DNA from 4 places in the Xanthomonas hawaiiensis genome. Region 1 is predicted to be linked to each of the others. Evidence: predicted binding sites of a transcription regulator. Region 1 holds the regulator's gene; each other region holds the start of a gene.
What was found. Region 1 encodes FliA, which starts transcription of late flagellar genes. Its sites were predicted from a motif close to TAAAGTTTNNCNNNCNNNGGCCGATAA; they were not measured.

Region 1 (4,795 bases):
GCGCGTGCGCATCACCGCCGACTGCAGGCGCGCGGTGGCGATGTCCAGGCTGCTGACCGCGCGGTCCAGTTCCTCGTCGCGCAGACGCACGCGCAGGGTCTTGAGGCGGTTGCGCGAGAGCACCAGTTCGCCGATCAGGTTGACGATCGCGTCCAGGCGCTTGGTGTCCACGCGCACGGTGTGTTCGGGTTCGGCGGCCTTGGCCGGGGCGGCCGCGGCCTTGGGCGCGGCGCTGGGCGCGCGCGGCGCCGGCTGCAGCGCCTGCGGCGTGGCCGTCGGCGGCGCATCGCCGTGCAACTGGTCCAGCAGCGCCTCGAATTCGTCGTCGCTGATCAGGTCCCCCGCGGCCGCGGCGGTGGCCGGGACGGCGGCGGGTGCCGCGGCGGGCGCCGGCGCGGCGCTCTTGGCCGCTGCCGGCGCCGCGTCGCCGTGGGCGTCGAACTGCGCGATCAGCTCGGGCGGCGCGCGCGGCGGCTCCTGGCCGCTGCCGAAGGCGTCGAGCATCGACTGCAGGTAGTCCAGCGACTGCTGCGCGGCGTCGAAGTGCCGCGCCTGCAGGGTGGCCTGGCCGGCGCGGGCCATGCCCAGGGTTTCCTCCGCGGCGTGGCACAGCTCGACCATGGCGTTGATCGCCAGGAAGCCGGCGCCGCCCTTGAGCGTGTGGAAGCCGCGGAACACGGCGTTGAGCTGGCCGCTGTCCTCGGGCGCCTGCTCCAGCGACACCAACTGCTCGCCGAGCCGGTCCAGGATTTCCTGGGCCTCGATGATGAAGTCGGCAGCGATGTCGTCGGGTACGGCGCTCATGGCATTACAGTCCCAATCCGGACAGCAGGTCGTCGGCGTCGTGCTGCGACACGCCGTGGCGGTCCAGGCCGGGCAGGGCCGGGCCGGCCAGGCTGCCGTCGGCCTTCTTGTTTTCTTCCTTCGGCGGCAGACCCAGCGCGCCGAAGCCCTCGTGCACGCGGCGCACGATGCCGGCGACGCGGCGGATGATCTGCCCGGTCAGGTCCTGGAAGCTCTGCGCCAGGGCCATTTCGGTGAGGTTGTGGCGGATCTTGTCGAGGATCTCGCCCTGGTCGCCGCTGAGGCCGCCGGCGGCGAGCTGGTCGGCCAGCGCACGGCATTCCTCGGCCAGGTCCAGGGTGCGGTGGCTGGCCTGTTCGGTCATCTCCACCACGTGGTCCAGGCGCGAGCAGGCGTCGTCCAGCTCGCCGGCCTCGCTGGGCACCACCGGCAGTTCGCCGAGCGCCTGCCCCAGATCGCGCGCGAGCCGGCTCAGGCCCTGCATCATCGGCCGCGTGCGCCAGGCGGCGAGGGTGTCGATCTCCCTGCGCCAGCCGGCCTCGTCGCCGTTTTCCAGCGCGTCCAGCGCGCCTTGCAGGCGTTCGATCAGGGCGGTACGTTCGGCGGTGGCTTCCATTTAGGCGGTCGCTCCCAGGCGTTCGAAGATCTTGCCCAGCTTCTCCTGCAGCGTCTGCGCGGTGAACGGCTTGATGATGTAGCCGTTCACGCCGCACTGCGCGGCCTCGATGATCTGCTCGCGCTTGGCCTCGGCGGTGACCATCAGCACCGGCAGGTGCTTGAGCTTGTCGTCGGCGCGGATGTTGCGCAGCAGATCGATGCCGGTCATGCCCGGCATGTTCCAGTCGGTGACCACGAACTCGAACGGCGCCGAGCGCAGCGCGGCCAGGGCGCTGTTGCCGTCTTCGGCCTCGGCGGTGTTGGTGAAGCCCAGATCGCCGAGCAGATTCTTGACGATGCGTCGCATCGTCGAGAAATCGTCCACGATCAAAATCCGCATGTTCTTGTTCACCACTGACTCCTAAGGGTTCCTATTCTTCGTCTTCCAGACCGGCATCGGCGACCTCGAACGCCTTCAGGCGTCCGCGCAACCGTACCGTGGCCTGGCCATGGATCTGACACACGCGCGACTCGCTGACCCCGAGCACCGCGCCGATTTCCTTGAGGTTCAATTCCTGCTCGTAGTACAGCGACAGCACCAACTGCTCGCGTTCGGGCAACTGCGCGATGGCCTTGCCCAGCTCGCGGCCGAATTCGCTGCGCTCGAGCATCTGCTGCGGATTGGGTCCGCCCTTGGCGATGGTATCCAGCTCGCCATGGTCCTCGATGCGCGACTCCAGGCTCAGCACCTGGCCGCGGGCGGCATCTTCCATCAAACGCAGGTATTCGGGAAGCGGCATGTCCATCGCCGCGGCCACTTCGTTGGCGGCGGCGGCGCGGCCGGTGCTCTGTTCGATCTTGCGGATCGCCGAGGCGGCGTCGCGGGCGCGGCGGTGCACCGAGCGCGGCACCCAGTCGCCGCGGCGGATCTCGTCGATCATCGCGCCGCGGATGCGGATCGAGGCGTAGGTCTCGAACGAGGCGCCCTGTTCGGCGTCGTAGCTGCGCGAGGCCTCGATCAGGCCGATCATGCCGGCCTGGATCAGGTCGTCGATCTCGACGCTGGCCGGCAGCCGCGCCGCCAGGTGGTGGGCGATGCGCCGGACCAGGTCCGAGTGCTGGGCGATGTAGTCGTTGGCGCTGTTGCGCTGGACGGCGCGGTAGTGGGCGGCGGCGTTCATGCGGCCACCCCGCGCTGGATGATGCGTTCGACGAAGAACTCGACGTTGCCGCGCGGGGCGGTCGGCGCCTGCCAGCGTGCGGTGCGCCGGGCGATCTCGCTGATCGCCTGCGCCGACGGGCTGGACGGGTAGGCCTTGACCACCGGCTGCTGGCGCTGCACCGACAGGCGCAGCCAGTCGTCCTGCGGCACGCAGCCCAGGTAGTTCAGCGACACGTCGCCGAGGAACTTCTCGCAGACCCGGCTGAGCTTGTCGTACAGCAGGCGGCCTTCGTTGAGGTCGCGGACCATGTTGGCGACGATCTGCACCCGGTCCACGCCGCGCTCGCGCGAGAGGACCTTGATCAGGGCGTAGGCGTCGGTGATCGAGGCCGGCTCGTCGCAGACCACCACCACCGCGTCCTGCGCGGCCTGGCAGAAGGTCAGCACGCTGTCGGTGATGCCGGCGGCGGTGTCGACGATCATGATGTCCAGCTCGCGCTGCAGCTCGGAGAACACGTTGACCAGGCCCACGTGCTGGGCCGGCGGCAGCTCGGCCATGTAGCGGCGGCCGGAGGCGGCGGGCACCACCATCAGCCCGTTGGGCATGTCGATCAGCACCTCTTCCAGGGTGCAGCGCCCGGCGACCAGGTCGGCCACGGTGAACTTGGGGGTCAGCCCCAGCAGCACGTCGACGTTGGCCAGGCCCAGGTCGGCGTCCAGCAGCAGGGTGCGCTTGCCCATGTCGGCCAGCGCCATGGACAGGTTGACCGAGATGTTGGTCTTGCCCACGCCGCCCTTGCCGCCGGTCACGGCGATGGTGCGCACCGGACCCAGCGGTTCGCTGCGCGTCGCCGACAGGGGGAAGGCATTGGTCAGATTGACGTAGTCACGCGACGGCATGGGTCTGCTCCGGAGTACAGGGCTTATCGGCAGCGCGCCGCAAATCTTCAAGGCGCAATACCAGGCTGGCGGCGTTGGCGCGGTGCAGGTCGTCCGGCACGCGCTGTCCATCGGTCACCCAGGTGATGGGGAGGCGGTGGTCCACGACCACCGACAAGGCACTGCCGAACCGCCCGGTCTCGTCCAACTTGGTCATGATGACCCCCTGTGGGTCGGCGCCGGCGAACCGGCGCACCACCTCGTCCAGGTCGGAGAAATGGGCGTTGGCGGGGAGTACCAGCAAGGACCGGACCACACGCGAGGCGCGCAGCCAGTGCAACTGGGCGGCCAGGGCGCGGTCGCGCTGGCCCATGCCGGCGGTGTCGATCAGCACCAGCTTGTAGTCGGCCAGGCGCTCCAGCAGCTGCTGCAGCGCGGCGTCGCTGTCGGCCTCGTGCACGGCGATGCCGAGCTGGCGGCCGTAGCTGTGCAGCTGTTCGCGGCCGCCGACGCGGATGGTGTCGGTGGTGACCAGGGCCACGTCGCGGGCGGCATGGCGCTCCAGGAAGCGCGAGGCCAGCTTGGCGATGGTGGTGGTCTTGCCGGCGCCGGTCGGGCCGATCAGGGCGATCACGCCGCCTTCCTCGAGCGGGTCCAGCGCGGCGATCGGCAGGCGCTTGGACAGCAGGCCCAGCATCAGCCCGCGGCCACGGTGCAGCTCCAGGTCGGCGGGGATCTGCATGACCACGTCGCGGGTGATGCCGCTGTCGAAGCCGTAGTCGTCCATCAGCTCCAGCGCCTGGGCGCGGACCGGCGAGCCGCGCAGGCGCTCGTCGGTGAGGCGGTTCATCTCGCGCTCGATCATCTGCCGCATCAGCGCCAGTTCGTCGCGCAGCTGCGTCAATTGTTCGTCGTTCTGCGGGGCGGGGAAGGTCGGCACCGCCGCCAGCGCCGCGGCCGCCGGGATTCCGGCAGCGGCCGGGGCATCGGCGGTCGCGACGGGCGCGGCCGGGGCCGGGCTCGCCACCGGGGTCAGCGCCACCGCGGGCACGTCGTCGCGCCAGGCCGGCGCGGCCTCGGCGGCCGGTGCCGGCGTGGCGGCGGCGAACGGGCTGGGCATGGGCACGCTGATCGGGGCGTTGCGGAACACGTCCTCGGGGATGCTGAACTCGGCGCGGCCGGTGACCGGCGCTGCGGCCTTGGCCGGGGCGGCCTGGCGTGCGGCGGCAGCCGGGGCGGCCGCGGCGGGCATGGCCGAGGCGGCCAGCGCCGCCGGCTGGGTCAGCGGCCGTGCCGCGGGAGCGGCCGGGGCGGCCGGCGCGGCACCGCCGCGGCGCTCGCTGATCGCGGCCA
Region 2 (4,795 bases), 1.0 Mb from region 1:
CACGCAGAAGACCGTGGACGGCCCGAGCAACAAGGATTGGCGCGGCGGCCGCGGCATCCTGGAGAACATCATTCCGTCCAGCACTGGCGCGGCCAAGGCGGTCGGCGTGGTGATCCCGGAATTGAACAAGAAGCTCACCGGCATGAGCTTCCGCGTGCCGACCTCGGACGTGTCGGTGGTCGACCTGACCGTGGAACTGGAAAAGCCGGCCACCTACGCCGAGATCTGCGCCGAAGTGAAGGCGCAGAGCGAAGGCGCACTGAAGGGCATCCTCGGCTACACCGAAGACAAGGTGGTGGCGACCGATTTCCGCGGCGACGCGCGCACCTCGATCTTCGATGCCGATGCCGGCATCGCCCTGGACGGCACCTTCGTCAAGCTGGTGTCCTGGTACGACAACGAGTGGGGCTATTCCAACAAGTGCCTGGAGATGGTCAAGGTGGTGGCGAAGTAAGCCGCGGTCATGTGGTGGCGTTCGGGTTGGCCTGCGCCGCCGTCATCGAGATCGAGGTAACGAAAAAGGAGCGCGTGAGCGCTCCTCTTTCGTTGCGGCAGGCCGCTGGATCTGCCGCGGCGCGCTGGATGCCGCAGGCAGTTACAGCGCGTCGCGCGACTGGTTGCTTTCGGACTGCCGATAGTCGGTGACGACGCCATTGGCATCGAATTCCACTTCCAGATCGTAGGACTTGACGTTGCGCGCGCCGACGCCGTGATCCTGGGCTTCGTTGACCGCCTGGCCGGTGTAGTAACCGGGCAGCATGCGCTTCAGTACGGTGGTTGCCGTCCCGCGGATCTTTTCGCCGTGCGACTCGCCCGGCCGGTAGGTCCACGACTTTTCGTAACCGCCTTCCTTTCCGGATGTTCTGTAAACGTGCTTGGGCTCGCCATAGATCGCGCGCACCTGTTCCTTGGTGGTCTTGCCGATGACGATGTTCTTCTTCACCGCATCGGGGGTGTAGAGCTCCGGATTGTCGACCTTTTCGGCCAGGGCGGGAGCGGCGAAGGACGCGGCCAGCATGGCCGAGATCAGCAGGGTGCGAAAGGGTTTCATGGTCATGTCCGTTTACCTGGGAAGGGGCGTCTGCAATCCAGAATGCACCGGCCGCGTCAAGGCGATGTGCCGGTCCGGCATCAGCGCGGCGCAGCGAGCTTAGGCATGGCGAAATGACGTCGTCAATACAGCGCGCAGCGGCATTCAGGCAGCGACGACGCCCCTGTCGGCAAGGCGGATGGCGGGATCGCGAGCGCGATGCGGCGTGCAGCTGCGCGCGCAGCGGATCACGGAGCGCGCGCTGCTCCGTGATCCGCTGCCGCTTTTTGCGCAGGGCGCCGTTGCGTTGTGGGCGGGCTACAGGGCCTGCAGGATCAGCGAGTGCCAGCCGGTGCGGTAGGTTTCGTAGCCGGGCGAGGCGGCATGCCCGATGCAGTGCGGCCGGCCGTCGAGGTCGATCAGCACGGCGCCGCGCGGCTGCTTGAACAAGGCGTCGCGGCCGTCGAAGTCGATCCGGTCCTGCAGCATGCGCCCGGCCGAGTCGGCCAGCACCTGGCCCTGCGCGTCGACGATGCAGACCCGGCTGCGGCCCCACTCGGATTCGGACAGCGGCGTGCGCTGCACGATCGTCTGCGCCAGCGCGTCCCAGCGGAACACGATGCCCAGCACGCCCAGCACGCGGCCATCGATGCGGCCGCCCTCGCGGACCGTACACGCGTACACCAGGACCCGCTCGCCGTCGGCCAGCGCACTGGCGTGCACGCCCTGGAAGCTGAAGTCCTCGCCGCTGCGGGTGCGCATGGCCTGCTCGAACCACGGCTGCGCGGAGACGTCGCTGCCGACCGAGGCGAACTGCCGCGGCCGGCCGTTGGCGCGGATGCGGCCATCGCTGCCGGCCAGGATCAAGTCGAAGTAGACCGTGTACGAATCCAGGATCTGGCCCATGCGCCGCGACGCGTAGGCCAGCGCCTCGGCGTCGCTGTCGGTGCGCGCCGCCGCCACGACCGCGGCGTCGGTGGCCCACCAGCGCACGTCGCAACTGCGCTCGTAGAGGTTGCGGTCGATCAGGTCGATGTTGCTCAAGGCCAGTTCGCTGAGCCGCGTGCGGCGCACGTCGTCCTGCAGCCGGCTCAGCGTCTGCCGCATCTCCGCGCTGGTGCGCGCGGCGACCTTGTCCAGGTCCTGGGTGGCCTCGGCCACGCGCCGCGACAGCCCGTCCATTTCCTGCGCGATGACGCTGAAGCCGCGTCCGGCGGCACCGATGCGCGCCGATTCGATGCGCGCGTTCATCGAGATCATGTGGGTGGTGCGGTTGATCGCGTCGATGCCCTGCAAGGAGCGGCGCAGTTGGCCGAGCAGTTGGTCGGACAGGCCGACGACGGCGCGGATATGGTCATCGATCCCCGTTTCGGCGGGGTGGGCGGGTAGGTTCATTCATGCTGCCGGAGGGGTGGGAGGGAACAGCAGACGGACGACGCGGTAAGGGGTGTAGCGGCCGTCGATTCATCGACTTGAGGGTGGTGTGAAGACCGTTCGTCGGAACGCCGAGGCTTGCCCTGCCTGGGTTGCGGCCTCGTCTGTGGGCCGATGTCGGTCCCGAACTCGTCTACCATCTGCGCCAGGTCCGGCGCCGCCGGGCACCTGGTGCGCGTCAGACGCGCCGTGCCACCGCCGTGGAGATGCGAGTCGAATGGAGATGTTGGTCGTGCTGGTGGTGTTGGCGGTGCTGGCGATGCCGGTGCTGTTGATCGTGGCCCTGGTCGGGCAGTCGCGCCTGCGCCAGCGGCTCGCCGCGCTCGAGGCGAAGGTCGCGCGGATGGCGGCCGCCCCGGTGGCGCCTGCGACGGCCTGGGCCGGTCCTGCGGCTGCGGCGGGGGAACCGGAATCCGCCGTCGACGCCGGGACGCAGGCCGAGGACGTGCCGATCGCGGCGTCGCCCGAGCCCGCGCGTCCGCCCCTCGTCGTGGAGGACGCGGGCGCGCCGCCGCCGTTGCCGCCGCCCTTGCCGATGCCGCAGCACGCCGACGATTTCGCGACGCTGGCCGCCGCGGTCGAGCGCGCCGAGCAGCAACAGGCGCAAGCGCAGGCGCGTGCCGCCGCGGCGGCCGCGATCGCCGCGCCGCACCGGCCCGACCCGATCGAGCGGTTGGTGAGCGGGGTCAAACGCTGGTTCACCGAGGGCAACGTGCCGGTGAAGATCGGCATGCTGGTGCTGCTGGCCGGCGTCGCCGCGCTGCTCAAGTACGCCGGCGACCAGGGCTGGCTGCGCATGCCGATCCAACTGCGCTACGCCGGCATCGCCGCCGCGTCGCTGGCGGGCCTGGCCTTCGGCTGGCGCCAGCGCGCGCGCAAGCGCAGCTTCGCGCTGGCCCTGCAGGGCGGGGCGATCGGCGTGTTGCTGCTGACCGTGTTCGCCGCGTTCAAGCTGTCCGGGCTGATCCCGGCGGGCGCGGCGCTGGCGCTGAGCATCGCCCTGGTCGCGGGCATGTGCGTGCTGGCGGTGGCGCAGGAATCGCGCACCCTGGCGGTGCTGGGCACGCTGGCCGGCTTCCTCGCGCCGCTGTGGCTGTCCACCGGCAGCGGCAACCACGTGGCGCTGTTCTCCTACTACGCGCTGCTCAACGCGGCGGTGTTCGCGATCGCCTGGTACCGGCCGTGGCGGGTGCTGAACCTGCTCGGGTTCGGTTTCACCTTCGGCATCGGCACGCTGTGGGGCGTGTTGCAGTACCGGCCGGAGAAGTTCGCCAGCACCGAGCCGTTCCTGCTGCTGTTCTTCGCCTTCTACCTGCTGATCCCGATCCTGTACGCGCGGCGCCAGCAGGCCGCGCGCAGCGCGCTGATCGACGGCAGCCTGCTGTTCGGCACACCGCTGATCGCGTTCTCGCTGCAGGCCGGGCTGTTGCGCGGCGAGCGCCTGCCGCTGGCCTTGTGCGCGCTGGGCCTGGCGGCGCTCTATGCGCTGCTGGCCGCGGCGCTGATCCGGCGCGCGCGCTTCGCCCTGCTGGGGCAGGCGTATGCGGTGCTGGCGGTGGGCTTCGCCACGTTGGCGGTGCCGCTGGCGCTGTCGGCGCGCGCGACCGCCAGCGTGTTCGCGCTGGAGGGGGCGGCGCTGGTGTGGCTGGGCCTGCGCCAGCGGCGCTGGCTGCCGCAGCTCAGCGGCGCCGGGCTGCAACTGGCGGCCGCGTTGGGCTTCACCCTGGGCCTGGATGCGGCGGTGCAGGACAGCCAGGCCGTGGCCAATGCCACCTGCATGAGCGCGCTGCTGCTGGCCCTGGCCGGCTTCGCCAGCGCCTGGTGCTATCGCCGCGAGCGTGCCGCCATGCCCGCGCTGGGCTACTACCTGTGGGGGCTGGCCTGGTGGTGCGGGATCGGCGTCGCCGAGATCCTGCGCTTCGTCGACGCCGACGCGCGGCCCGACGTGTTGCTGGCCTGGGCGGCGGTCAGCGGCTGGCTCGCGGCCGAAGCGCAGCGGCGCTGGCCGGCGCCGGCGCTGGCCGCGACCACGTTGGGCGGCCTGGCGCTGGCGTTGCCGCTGGCGGCCTGGCAGGCCGATGCGCACGGGCAACCGTTCGCCGGGCACGGCGCCTGGGCCTGGGCGCTGTTCGCGGTGCTCGGCGTGCGCAGCCTGCTGTGCCTGCGCGACAGCGGGGGCGGCGTGGCGCGCGCGGCGCAGTTCGTGTGGTGGCTGGTGTGGCCCACCGTGGTCGGGCTGCTGTGCACCTGGATCGCGCTGCACAGCGACCTCGCCGCCGGCTGGCGCTGGATGCTGTTGCTGGCGCCCTGGTTGCTGGCGACGGCGCTGTC
Region 3 (4,795 bases), 830 kb from region 1:
GGTTCCGGGTGCGCCTGCGCTATGCCGATGCACAGGCGCCGGGCGGCCGCGTGGACGTATCGGGCTTCTCCCTGCCCGGCCTGCCGGCGGTGATCGTCGGCAGCAACGGCCACATCGCCTGGGGCTTCACCAACAGCTATGCCGATACCGCCGACTGGTACCGGCTCACGCCCTGCACCGCGACGCCGCAGCCTGGTTGCACGCCAGTGACCGTGCACCGCGAACGGATCCGGGTGTCGGGCGCGCCCGACACCGTGCTGCAGGTGGAAGACACCGCCTACGGTCCGATCCTGCAGCATGAACCCGACGGCAGCGCCCTGGCGCAGCGCTGGGCGGCGCAGTTGCCGGGCGCGCTGAACCTGGGCCTGGCCGACTTCGCCCGTGCCACGTCCCTTCCCGATGCCTTCGCACGCGCGCAAAGCATCGCCACCCCAGCGCAGAACCTGGTGCTGGCCGACCGCGACGGCCACATCGGCTGGCGCGTACTCGGCCCGCTGCCGCTACGCGGCGCGCACTGCGCGGCCGATGCGGTGACGCACGACGTGCGCGCGTCGGTGCCGGCGGACGCGCGCTGCGCGCCGTGGCCGCTGTCCACCACCCAGTCGCCGCAGCGCATCGACCCCGCCGACGGGCAACTGTGGACCGCCAACGCCCGCGTGGTGGGCGGTGCCGCGCAGGCGCCGCTCGGCGACGGCGGCTACGCGCTGGGCGCACGCGCGCAGCAGATCCGCGACGACCTGCGCCTGCATCCGCACCTCGACGAACGGCAGTTGCTGGCGATCCAGCTCGACGACCGTGCCCTGTTCCTGCAGCGCTGGTGGGCGCTGCTGCAGCAACGCGATGCCGGTGCGGCAACGCCGGCGCTGCACGCCGTGGCGCAAGCGTCCAAGCACTGGGAAGGCCGCGCCAGCATCGGCTCGGCGAGCTACACCCTGGTGCGCGCCTGGCGCCTGGCGGTGCTGACCCGGATCCGCGACGGCCTGATCGCACCGGCGCGTACAGGATCGGAGGCCGATGCCGCACCACCGGCGCTGCCGCAACTGGAAGGCGTGGCCTGGCCGCTGCTGCAGCAACAGCCGCTGCACCTGCTGCCGCGCCGCTACGGCAGCTGGCAGGCGCTGCTGGAAGACGCCGCCGCCGAGGTGCGCACGCACCTGCAGGCCGAAGGCCCGCTGGACACGCGCCGCTGGGGCCTGGAGAACCGCGCGGCGATCTGCCATCCGCTGGCGCAGGGCCTGCCCGGGCCGCTGCGCGGCTGGCTGTGCATGCCGGACACCCCGCTCCCCGGCGACGACAACATGCCGCGGGTGCAGCGCCCGGAATTCGGCGCCTCCGAACGCATGGTGGTGGCGCCCGGCCACGAGGCCGACGGCATCGTGCACATGCCGGGCGGCCAGAGCGGCCATCCGCTGTCGCCGTTCTGGGGCGCCGGCCACGCCGACTGGGTGCAGGGCCGTGCCACAAAGTTCCTGCCCGGCCCGACCTTGTACACGCTGACATTAAGCCCGTCCGCACCACAATGACCTGATCTCGGTCCGCGCTGGCGTCTGCCCGCATGCGCTGGCCTGCCGCCTTCCCTCCCCCCACTGCCGAGTCTGCCTACCGATGAAGCGCCCTCCCCTGCTCGCCCTGTTGCTGCCGCTCGCCGCGGCCGTGTCGTTCTCCGCCAGCGCCGCGCCGGCCGCCGACGCGCCCACTGCCGCCGCCGACTGCAGCGTGCGCGCCGAACCCGGCGACGACCTGCAGGCCGCGATCGACCGCGTCCCCAACGACGGCAAGCCCGCCACCGTGTGCCTGAGCGCCGGCGAATTCCCGGTCGGCAAGCTGATCTCGATCCAGCGCGACGGCCTGCGCCTGCGCGGCCAGGGCGACAGCACCGTGCTGCGCATGCGCGACCACGTGCAGCAACCCACCATCGTCATCGGCGACTACCAGAACGAGCGCCCGATCCGGCCGATCCGCGACGTGCGCGTGGAGCAGTTGCAGATCGTCGGCGGCACCATCGACAAGGAGTTCATGCCCGAGCGCCCGTACCTGAGCAACAGCCTGGTGGTGGTGCGCAACGGCCAGAACATCCAGCTGACCCACCTGCGCGTGAGCAAGTGCCGCAGCGCCTGCCTGCTCAGCGAGTTCGACAGCCGCGACCTGCTGATCGCGCACAACGACGTGTCCGGCGCGACCTGGGACGGGGTGTCGTTCAACCGCACCGCCAAGGTCAAGCTGATCGACAACGTGATCCACGACAACGTCGCCGCCGGCATCACCACCGAGCACCTGGAGGACAGCGAGATCCGCGACAACCGCCTGGAGCGCAACGGCAGCCAGGGCGTCTATCTGGCCGACGCGCGACGCAACCTGTTCGCGGGCAACCAGTTCATCGACAACAAGGGCGCCGGTCTCTACCTGACCTGCTCGATCCGCCAGCGCACGCCGCAGATCCTGTGCTGGGACAACAGCATGAGCCAGGACAACACCTTCGAGAACAACACCTTCCGCGGCAATCCCTACACCTACACCATCGGCGTGGACAGCGCGGCCAACTGCACCGGCCCGGACTTCCGCCCCAACCTGTGGCGCAAGAACAACCAGGCCGATGCCTCGGGCATCGACATCCAGCCCGAACGCTACGGCCACTGCGTGCGCTTCGAGTAGGCGCACGCGGCCGCCGCGCCTGCGGCACACCGCCCTGCTTCGGCAGGGTGGCGTGGCGGCCTGACGCGGCAGGCGACCGCCAGCCTTCGCGCCTGCGCATGACCACGCCCGGGCCTGTGCGGCCTGCGTCCCCTGCCTCGCCCATCCGGCAGCAGACATCTGCCCGCCGCGCCGACCACGACGGGTGCGTCGGCGAACGCGGCAAAGCCGCTCAAGCTCTCCCTGCAGCGGCCGCTAACCGGTGACGACGCCCCAGCGACCGACGGACCGCGCTGGACCACCGACCGGCCGTGCTGCAGGCGCTGGAGTGCCGCGGCGCGCTCTGGGAGAGCAGATGAACTACCACCTTCATGTCCGCCGTACCCTCGACCGGCCGATCCTGGCGATCCAGGGCCTGACCCTGTGCGTGTGGCTGGCGCTGCTGCTATGCAACCCCGACCTGCGCCATCCACTGGACCCGCGCTACGCGCTGGCGTTCGTCGCCATGCTTGGCAGCGCCGCGGTCATGCGCATGGCCAGGCAATCCTGGCAATGGCGGCTGGGCGCCTTCCTGTCGGCGATCGCATTCGACGCCGCGTTCCGGCTGCAGCTGCATCACATGGGCGGCGCCAGCGCGACCTGGATGCTGCCGGTGGCGGTGACCCTGAGCCTGGGCTACAGCGTGCTGTTCTGCCACTCCCGCGACTATCTGCTGGCCCTGGCCTGCACCTGGGCGATCATGCTCAGCTGGCACGACAGCCTGGTGCCGACCGCGGCCGACCTGCCGCTGCTGGAACTGCTGGTGGCGGCGGTGACGATCATCGGGCTGGCCATGAACCACGTCGTCGTCACCGCCCTGCGCAGCCACTACGCGCATCAGGAAAACGATCGACGCCTGGCCGCTACCGATGCGCTGACCGGCCTTCCCAACCGGCGTGCGCTCATCGCCGAGTTGGAGGCCGCGATCGGCGCTCGGCACGCCGTGCAGCTGGCCATGCTGGAGATCGACGAGTTCGAGCGGATCGGCGCCGAGCACGGCCACCACGTCGGCGATGCGGTGCTGCAGGCGCTGGCGACGGAGCTGGTGCGGCTGGATCCGCGCTGCCGTGTCGGCCGTCTCGGCGGCGAGGAATTCGGCCTGCTGTTCGAGGGCGTGTCGCAAGCCAAGGCGAGCGAACGGCTGCAGCGCCTGCAGCAGCGCATCCGCAACCTGCGCGTGGACGGGGCCGCGTTCACCTGCAGCATCGGCCTGGCCTCGTTGCCGGCCGGCGGCGAGGTGTCCGACCTGCTCGCACGGGCCGACCGCGCGTTGGCCGCGGCCCGGCACGCGGGCCAGGGCAGCCTTGGCCTGGACGGCGCCACGCCGGCCGCGGCCGGCACGCCCGCGGCGTTCGCGCACGATCCCGGCCTGCCGGCGGCCACGCCGCTGTAGCGCGCGACGTCGGTGGACGTGACGGCGTCCGTCTCCGCCACGGCGTGACGGGCGCAAGCGCAATGGCCAATGCCGGCGCTGCGAACAGGCGGGCCAAGCCGGGCGCGTCGCCACCGCTCAAGCTCACGCGCCGGGATGCCGATAAGCTCGCACCGCTCCAGTGCCTGCGCGTCGGCGCCCGCACTTCACCAACCCGCCGGGACGCAGCATTGCGCAGCACATGACGTACCCGGAGCACATCCGCCACCTGCTGGGCCGCTCGACCACCGCCATCCAGGCGCTGACCCTGTCGATCTGGGTGGCGACGCTGCTGCTCAATCCGTATCTGCAGCGACCATGGACCCTGGTCAACGCGATGCTGCTCGCCGCCCTGCTGGGCGCCGTGGCCAGCACGCTGCTGGTTCGCCGTTTCTGGCAATGGCGTATGAGCGGCGCACTGTACGTGCTGCTGCTGTCGTGGGCGTACCAGGTCGAACTGCGCCAGATGGGCCTACACGGCACATTCTGGTGGCTGCCGACGACCGCCACGCTGTGCTTGGGCATCAACCTCCTGTTCCCCTTTACCCGAGACTACCTGCTGGCGCTGGCCTACATCTGGACGATCATGCTGATCGGTCGACCGCTGCCGCTGGCCGCCGATGGCGATCCAACGCTGCTGGGGCTGCTGGTCGTGGCGGTGTCGCTGATCGGCCTGGCGATGAACCGCACGTTCGCGCGCAGCATGCTGACCAC
Region 4 (4,795 bases), 450 kb from region 1:
GGCGGCGGTCTCGGTGACCCAGTCGACCCGGCCACGGCGCAGGTAACTGCTCATCTGCTGGCTGTCGCGCGCCATCAGGATCTGCCCGGAGGTGATGCCGACCTCGCGCATGCGCGGCACCACGTAGTCCAGCAGCGGCTTGAGTTGCTCGTAATGGGCCTTGGGGTTGTCGCTGATGCGCCCCAGCACCAGGACCGAGGGCCGCGCGTGCACGGACGCGGGCCAGCAGATCGCCAGCGCCAGCCACACCACGACCACCCGCCAACGCGAACTGGACAAACCACGATCCCCAAATAGACCTTGCAAAGCCTAGCCGAAAGCGCATGCCGGTGACAGCGTCACAGAATGGCGCCCGCCGCGCCCGCGTCCCTCGCCCGCCCCGCGCCTGGCGACAGGTGCCGCGCTCGTCGCCTTCGCGCCCTGACAGGCCTCAGTTTTCGGCCTGTCCGGCCAGGCGCGCCATGCGCTGCGCATCGGACAGCACGCCACGCAGCAGGCGCACCTCCTGCTCGGTCAGCTCGGTGCGCAGGAACAGCCGGCGCAGCTTGCGCATCGCCGAATCCGGGGCGCGCCCCTTGTGAAAGTCGATGTCGTCCAGGGTCTCGGCCAACTGCCCGAACAGGCCTTCCACCTGCGCATGACTGGCCGGCGCCTCGCGAAAGCCCGGTGCCGGCGCGGGTGCCGGGGCGACGCCGCGCAGCTGCGCCAGGCGCAGTTCGTAGGCCAGCACCTGCACCGCCGCGGCCAGATTGAGCGAGCTGAACGCCGGATCGGAGGGAATGTGCACGGCCGCATGGCACAGCTGCAGTTCCTCGTTGGTCAGGCCGGTGCGCTCGCGGCCGAATACCAGCGCCACTTCCGCCGGCTCGGCGCTGGTCGCGGTCAGGCGCTGCGCGGCATCGGCGGGCAGCAGTTCCTCCAGCGACACGCGGCGGCTGCGTGCGGTGCAGCCCAGCACCAGCCGGCAATCGGCCACCGCGTCGCTTAGCGCAGGCAACACCGGCGCCTGCTGCAGCAGGTCCTCGGCCCCGGCGGAACGCCGATAGGCCTCGGTTTCGAGCTCGCATTCCGGCGCCACCAGCACCAGCCGCGACAGCCCCATGGTCTTCATCGCGCGCGCCGCCGCACCGATGTTGCCGGGATGCTGGGTCCCGACCAGGACGAAGCGGATACGGGTGGAATCGGTCATGGCGGCACGGCAGGCGAAGCGAACGGGGGCGTAGATGGTAAACTGTGCGGCCGGCCTTGGCGCCGGACTGCTCTTTTCCTCCTCCAGACCCACCTCCGCCTTCTCGGGAGCGCTTGCCATGCAAAAACCCGCCGTCACCGTCATGGTCAAGGCCGCCCGCCTCGCCGGCAACGTCCTGTTGCGCCACATCAACCGCCTGGAAGCGCTGAACGTGGTGCAGAAGGACCGCATGGACTACGCCAGCGAAGTCGATGCCGATGCGGAGAAGGTGATCGTCAAGGAACTGCGCCGCGCCTATCCCGACTACGGCGTGATGGGCGAGGAAGGCGGCGTGCAGGGCGGCGGCCGCTACATGTGGGTGATCGACCCGCTCGACGGCACCAGCAACTACCTGCGCGGCTTCCCGCACTACTGCGTGTCGATCGCCCTGGTGGAGAACGGCGAGCCGGTCGACGCGGTGATCTTCGATCCGCTCCGCAACGAACTGTTCACCGCCAGCCGCGGCAATGGCGCGGTGCTCAACGACCGCCGCATCCGCGTCAGCGAGCGCAAGGAACTCAACGGCGCCATGGTCCACACCGGCTTCGCCCCGCGCGAGCGCAAGCGCGCCAGCCCGCAGCTCAAGTGCGTGGATGCGCTGCTGGTGCAGGCCGAGGACATCCGCCGCACCGGCTCGGCGGCGCTGGATCTGGCCTATGTCGCCTGCGGCCGCAGCGACGCCTACTTCGAAGCCGGGGTAAAGGCCTGGGACATCGCCGCCGGCGTGCTGCTGGTGCGCGAGGCCGGCGGCCGCGTCACCGATTTCAAGGGTGGGACCCTGGGTCGCATCGACGACCGCGGCCCACAGCAGTTCCAGGTGGTGGCCGGCAATCTCAAGGTCGGCGACGCGCTGCAGAAGCTGATCGTCAACACAGGCTTCGCCGGCGAGTTCGACGCGAAGTTCTGAGCGCGGCGGCCGGCACTGCGCCGGCGCAGCGATATCGAAACAGCAGAAAGCCGCGCACTCGCGCGGCTTTTTTTGTGCCCGGCATTCGCGGATCCCGCGCTCGGGAATTCCCGGCGATCGCCGCGCGCGGTGCAGGTCGCGTCCTGCAAGGAAGACATCTCCGCCCGAGGCGGCACGCTGCGCGCCAGGCGACTCACGCCATGCTCACGCATTGCACGCCGTGCGCTTCACCGCTGCTTGATTGGCGCTTGCGTAGAAGAACGCGTACGACGTGCGCCATGCAGGCACCACGGCCTGGCGATGCACACGCTGCGATCGACGGAGAAAACCCTAAAGATCCCGAAAACGCGGCCGATACAGATGCGGGTTTCTGCCCGAACTTCCCCCGCTGATCCGTGCCAGCGTTGCCGTCCCTGCGGCAACGGAGGCCGGTAGCGCCGCTCTCTCGCATCTATCGGAGATCTCGCGTGTCCTTCCATCATCTCACCGTCACCAAGCGCCTGGCAATCGGCTTCTGCGGCGTGATCGCCATGTTATTGCTGGTGGGCATCACCAGCCTGATCGGCTTCCGCAAGTTCACCAGCGCCGCCGCGCTGGACGCACACACCTACAAGGTCATCACCCTCGGCGACCGCATGCTGGTGAGCCTGCTCAACATCGAGAGCGGCGCGCGTGGCTTCGCGCTGACCCGCGACAAGTCCTACCTGGAGCCGTTCGACCTCGGCGAACGCGAGTTCCAGGCGCAATGGCAGGAGTCCAAGCAGCTGACCGCCGACAACGCGGCGCAACAGGCGCGCCTGCAGACCCTGATGCAGGACTACACGCAGTTCATGGCGACCAAGCGCAAGGCGGTGGAGCACATGCGCAACACCGTCGCCGACAGCGACGACGCCCAGTTGGAGGCGTTCCGCACCGTCGGCAAGCAGCAGATGGACGGGCTGCGCGCCACCATCGGCCAGTACGAGGACGCCGAACGCGCGCTGCTGCAGGTCCGCAAGGCCGAGAGCGAGGCGCGCGCGCAGTCCGGCGAATGGACCAGCCTGGTCGGCATGCTGGTCGGCATCGTCGCCGCGATCCTGCTCGGCCTGCTGGTGCGCAACAGCCTGATGCGCCAGCTCGGTGGCGAGCCGGCCTACGCGGCCGACGTGGTCCGCCGCATCGCCGGCGGCGACCTGTCGCAGGAGGTGCGTCTGCGCAGCCAGGCGCCGTCGCTGCTCAACGACATGCGGCAGATGCAGGAGGAACTGCGCACGGTGATCCAGGCGCAGACCGAGATGGCCCGGCAGCATGCCGCCGGCCAGATCAGCTTCCGCATGGACGAGGCGCGTTTCCCAGGCGATTACGGGCGCATGGTGCGCGACACCAATGCGTTGGTGCACAGCCATATTTCGGTCAAGCAGCGGCTGATCACGCTGATGGGCGAATACGCCGAAGGCGACCTCAGCCGCGACCTGGAACAGTTCCCGGGCGAGATGGCGATCCTGACCGAGACCATGGCCAAGGTGAAGCGCAACCTCGGCGCGATCAATCAGGAAATCGACCTGCTGGTGCGCGCCGCCGCGCAGGGCGACTTCTCGCGCCGCGGCGAAGCGCAGCGCTTCCGCCACGCCTTCCACGACATGGTCGCCAATCTCAACACGATGATGACCGGCACCGAGACCAACCTGGCGGCGCTGTCGCAGTTGCTGCGCGCGATCGCCGCCGGCGACCTGACCCAGACCATGCAGGGCGAGTTCCACGGCGTGTACGCACGGATGCGCGACGACGCCAACGCCACCGTTGCGCAGCTGACCGACATGGTCGGCCGCATCCAGCAGGCCGCGGCCAGCATCGACACCGCCGCGGGCGAGATCGCCAGCGGCAACGACGACCTGTCGCGCCGCACCGAGCAGCAGGCCGCCAGCCTGGAGGAAACCGCGGCATCGATGGAGGAACTGACCGCCACGGTGAAGCAGAACGCCGAACACGCGCGCCAGGCCAACCAACTCGCCGCCGGCGCCGCCGCGGTCGCCTCGCAGGGCGGCAGCGTGGTCGGCCAGGTGGTCACCACCATGGACGGCATCGAGGTCGCCTCGAAGAAGATCGCCGACATCATCGGGGTCATCGACGGCATCGCCTTCCAGACCAACATCCTGGCGCTCAACGCCGCGGTGGAGGCCGCCCGCGCCGGCGAACAGGGCCGCGGCTTCGCGGTGGTCGCCAGCGAGGTCCGCACCCTCGCCCAGCGCTCGGCCAGCGCGGCCAAGGAGATCAAGACGCTGATCGACGACTCGGTCGAGCGCGTGAGCGCGGGCTCGACCCTGGTCGCCCAGGCCGGCACGACGATGCAGGACATCGTGGCCTCGGTGCAGCGCGTCACCGACATCATGGGCGAAATCGCCGCCGCCTCGCAGGAGCAGTCGGCCGGCATCGAACAGGTCAACCAGACCGTCACCCAGATGGACGAGACCACCCAACAGAACGCCGCCCTGGTCGAGGAAGCCACGGCCGCCGCACGCGCGATGGAACAGCAGGCCGGCGACCTGGTGGAGATCGTCGGCCAGTTCCAGGTGCGCAGCGAGACCTACCCGATGGTGGCGCAACTGGTGGCGCGCGCGACTTCCAACGCGGCCTAGTCAGAACGCTTCACGCGGCACGCACAGGGACGGGCCGTCGTCGAC

Region 2: the regulator FliA is predicted to act here: its motif matches at 2,480-2,506, upstream of PG878_RS15435 (methyl-accepting chemotaxis protein).
Region 3: the regulator FliA is predicted to act here: its motif matches at 2,864-2,890, upstream of PG878_RS07615 (GGDEF domain-containing protein).
Region 4: the regulator FliA is predicted to act here: its motif matches at 2,467-2,493, upstream of PG878_RS13080 (methyl-accepting chemotaxis protein).

What each region holds. Positions count from the first base shown of each region.
Region 1 is NZ_CP115873.1:2,582,034-2,586,828, reverse strand. It holds gene PG878_RS11170 (chemotaxis protein CheA) at 1-804, opposite strand, end outside; gene PG878_RS11165 (protein phosphatase CheZ) at 809-1,420, opposite strand; gene cheY (chemotaxis response regulator CheY) at 1,421-1,813, opposite strand; gene PG878_RS11155 (RNA polymerase sigma factor FliA) at 1,833-2,582, opposite strand; gene PG878_RS11150 (MinD/ParA family ATP-binding protein) at 2,579-3,463, opposite strand; gene flhF (flagellar biosynthesis GTPase FlhF) at 3,450-4,795, opposite strand, start outside.
Region 2 is NZ_CP115873.1:3,620,162-3,624,956, reverse strand. It holds gene gap (type I glyceraldehyde-3-phosphate dehydrogenase) at 1-454, shown strand, start outside; gene PG878_RS15440 (hypothetical protein) at 596-1,057, opposite strand; gene PG878_RS15435 (methyl-accepting chemotaxis protein) at 1,349-2,425, opposite strand; gene PG878_RS15430 (DUF2339 domain-containing protein) at 2,682-4,795, shown strand, end outside.
Region 3 is NZ_CP115873.1:1,749,448-1,754,242, reverse strand. It holds gene PG878_RS07625 (penicillin acylase family protein) at 1-1,523, shown strand, start outside; gene PG878_RS07620 (right-handed parallel beta-helix repeat-containing protein) at 1,606-2,652, shown strand; gene PG878_RS07615 (GGDEF domain-containing protein) at 2,987-4,063, shown strand; gene PG878_RS07610 (GGDEF domain-containing protein) at 4,284-4,795, shown strand, end outside.
Region 4 is NZ_CP115873.1:3,030,937-3,035,731, forward strand. It holds gene PG878_RS13065 (phosphate/phosphite/phosphonate ABC transporter substrate-binding protein) at 1-279, opposite strand, end outside; gene PG878_RS13070 (RNA methyltransferase) at 431-1,189, opposite strand; gene PG878_RS13075 (inositol monophosphatase family protein) at 1,308-2,135, shown strand; gene PG878_RS13080 (methyl-accepting chemotaxis protein) at 2,603-4,750, shown strand.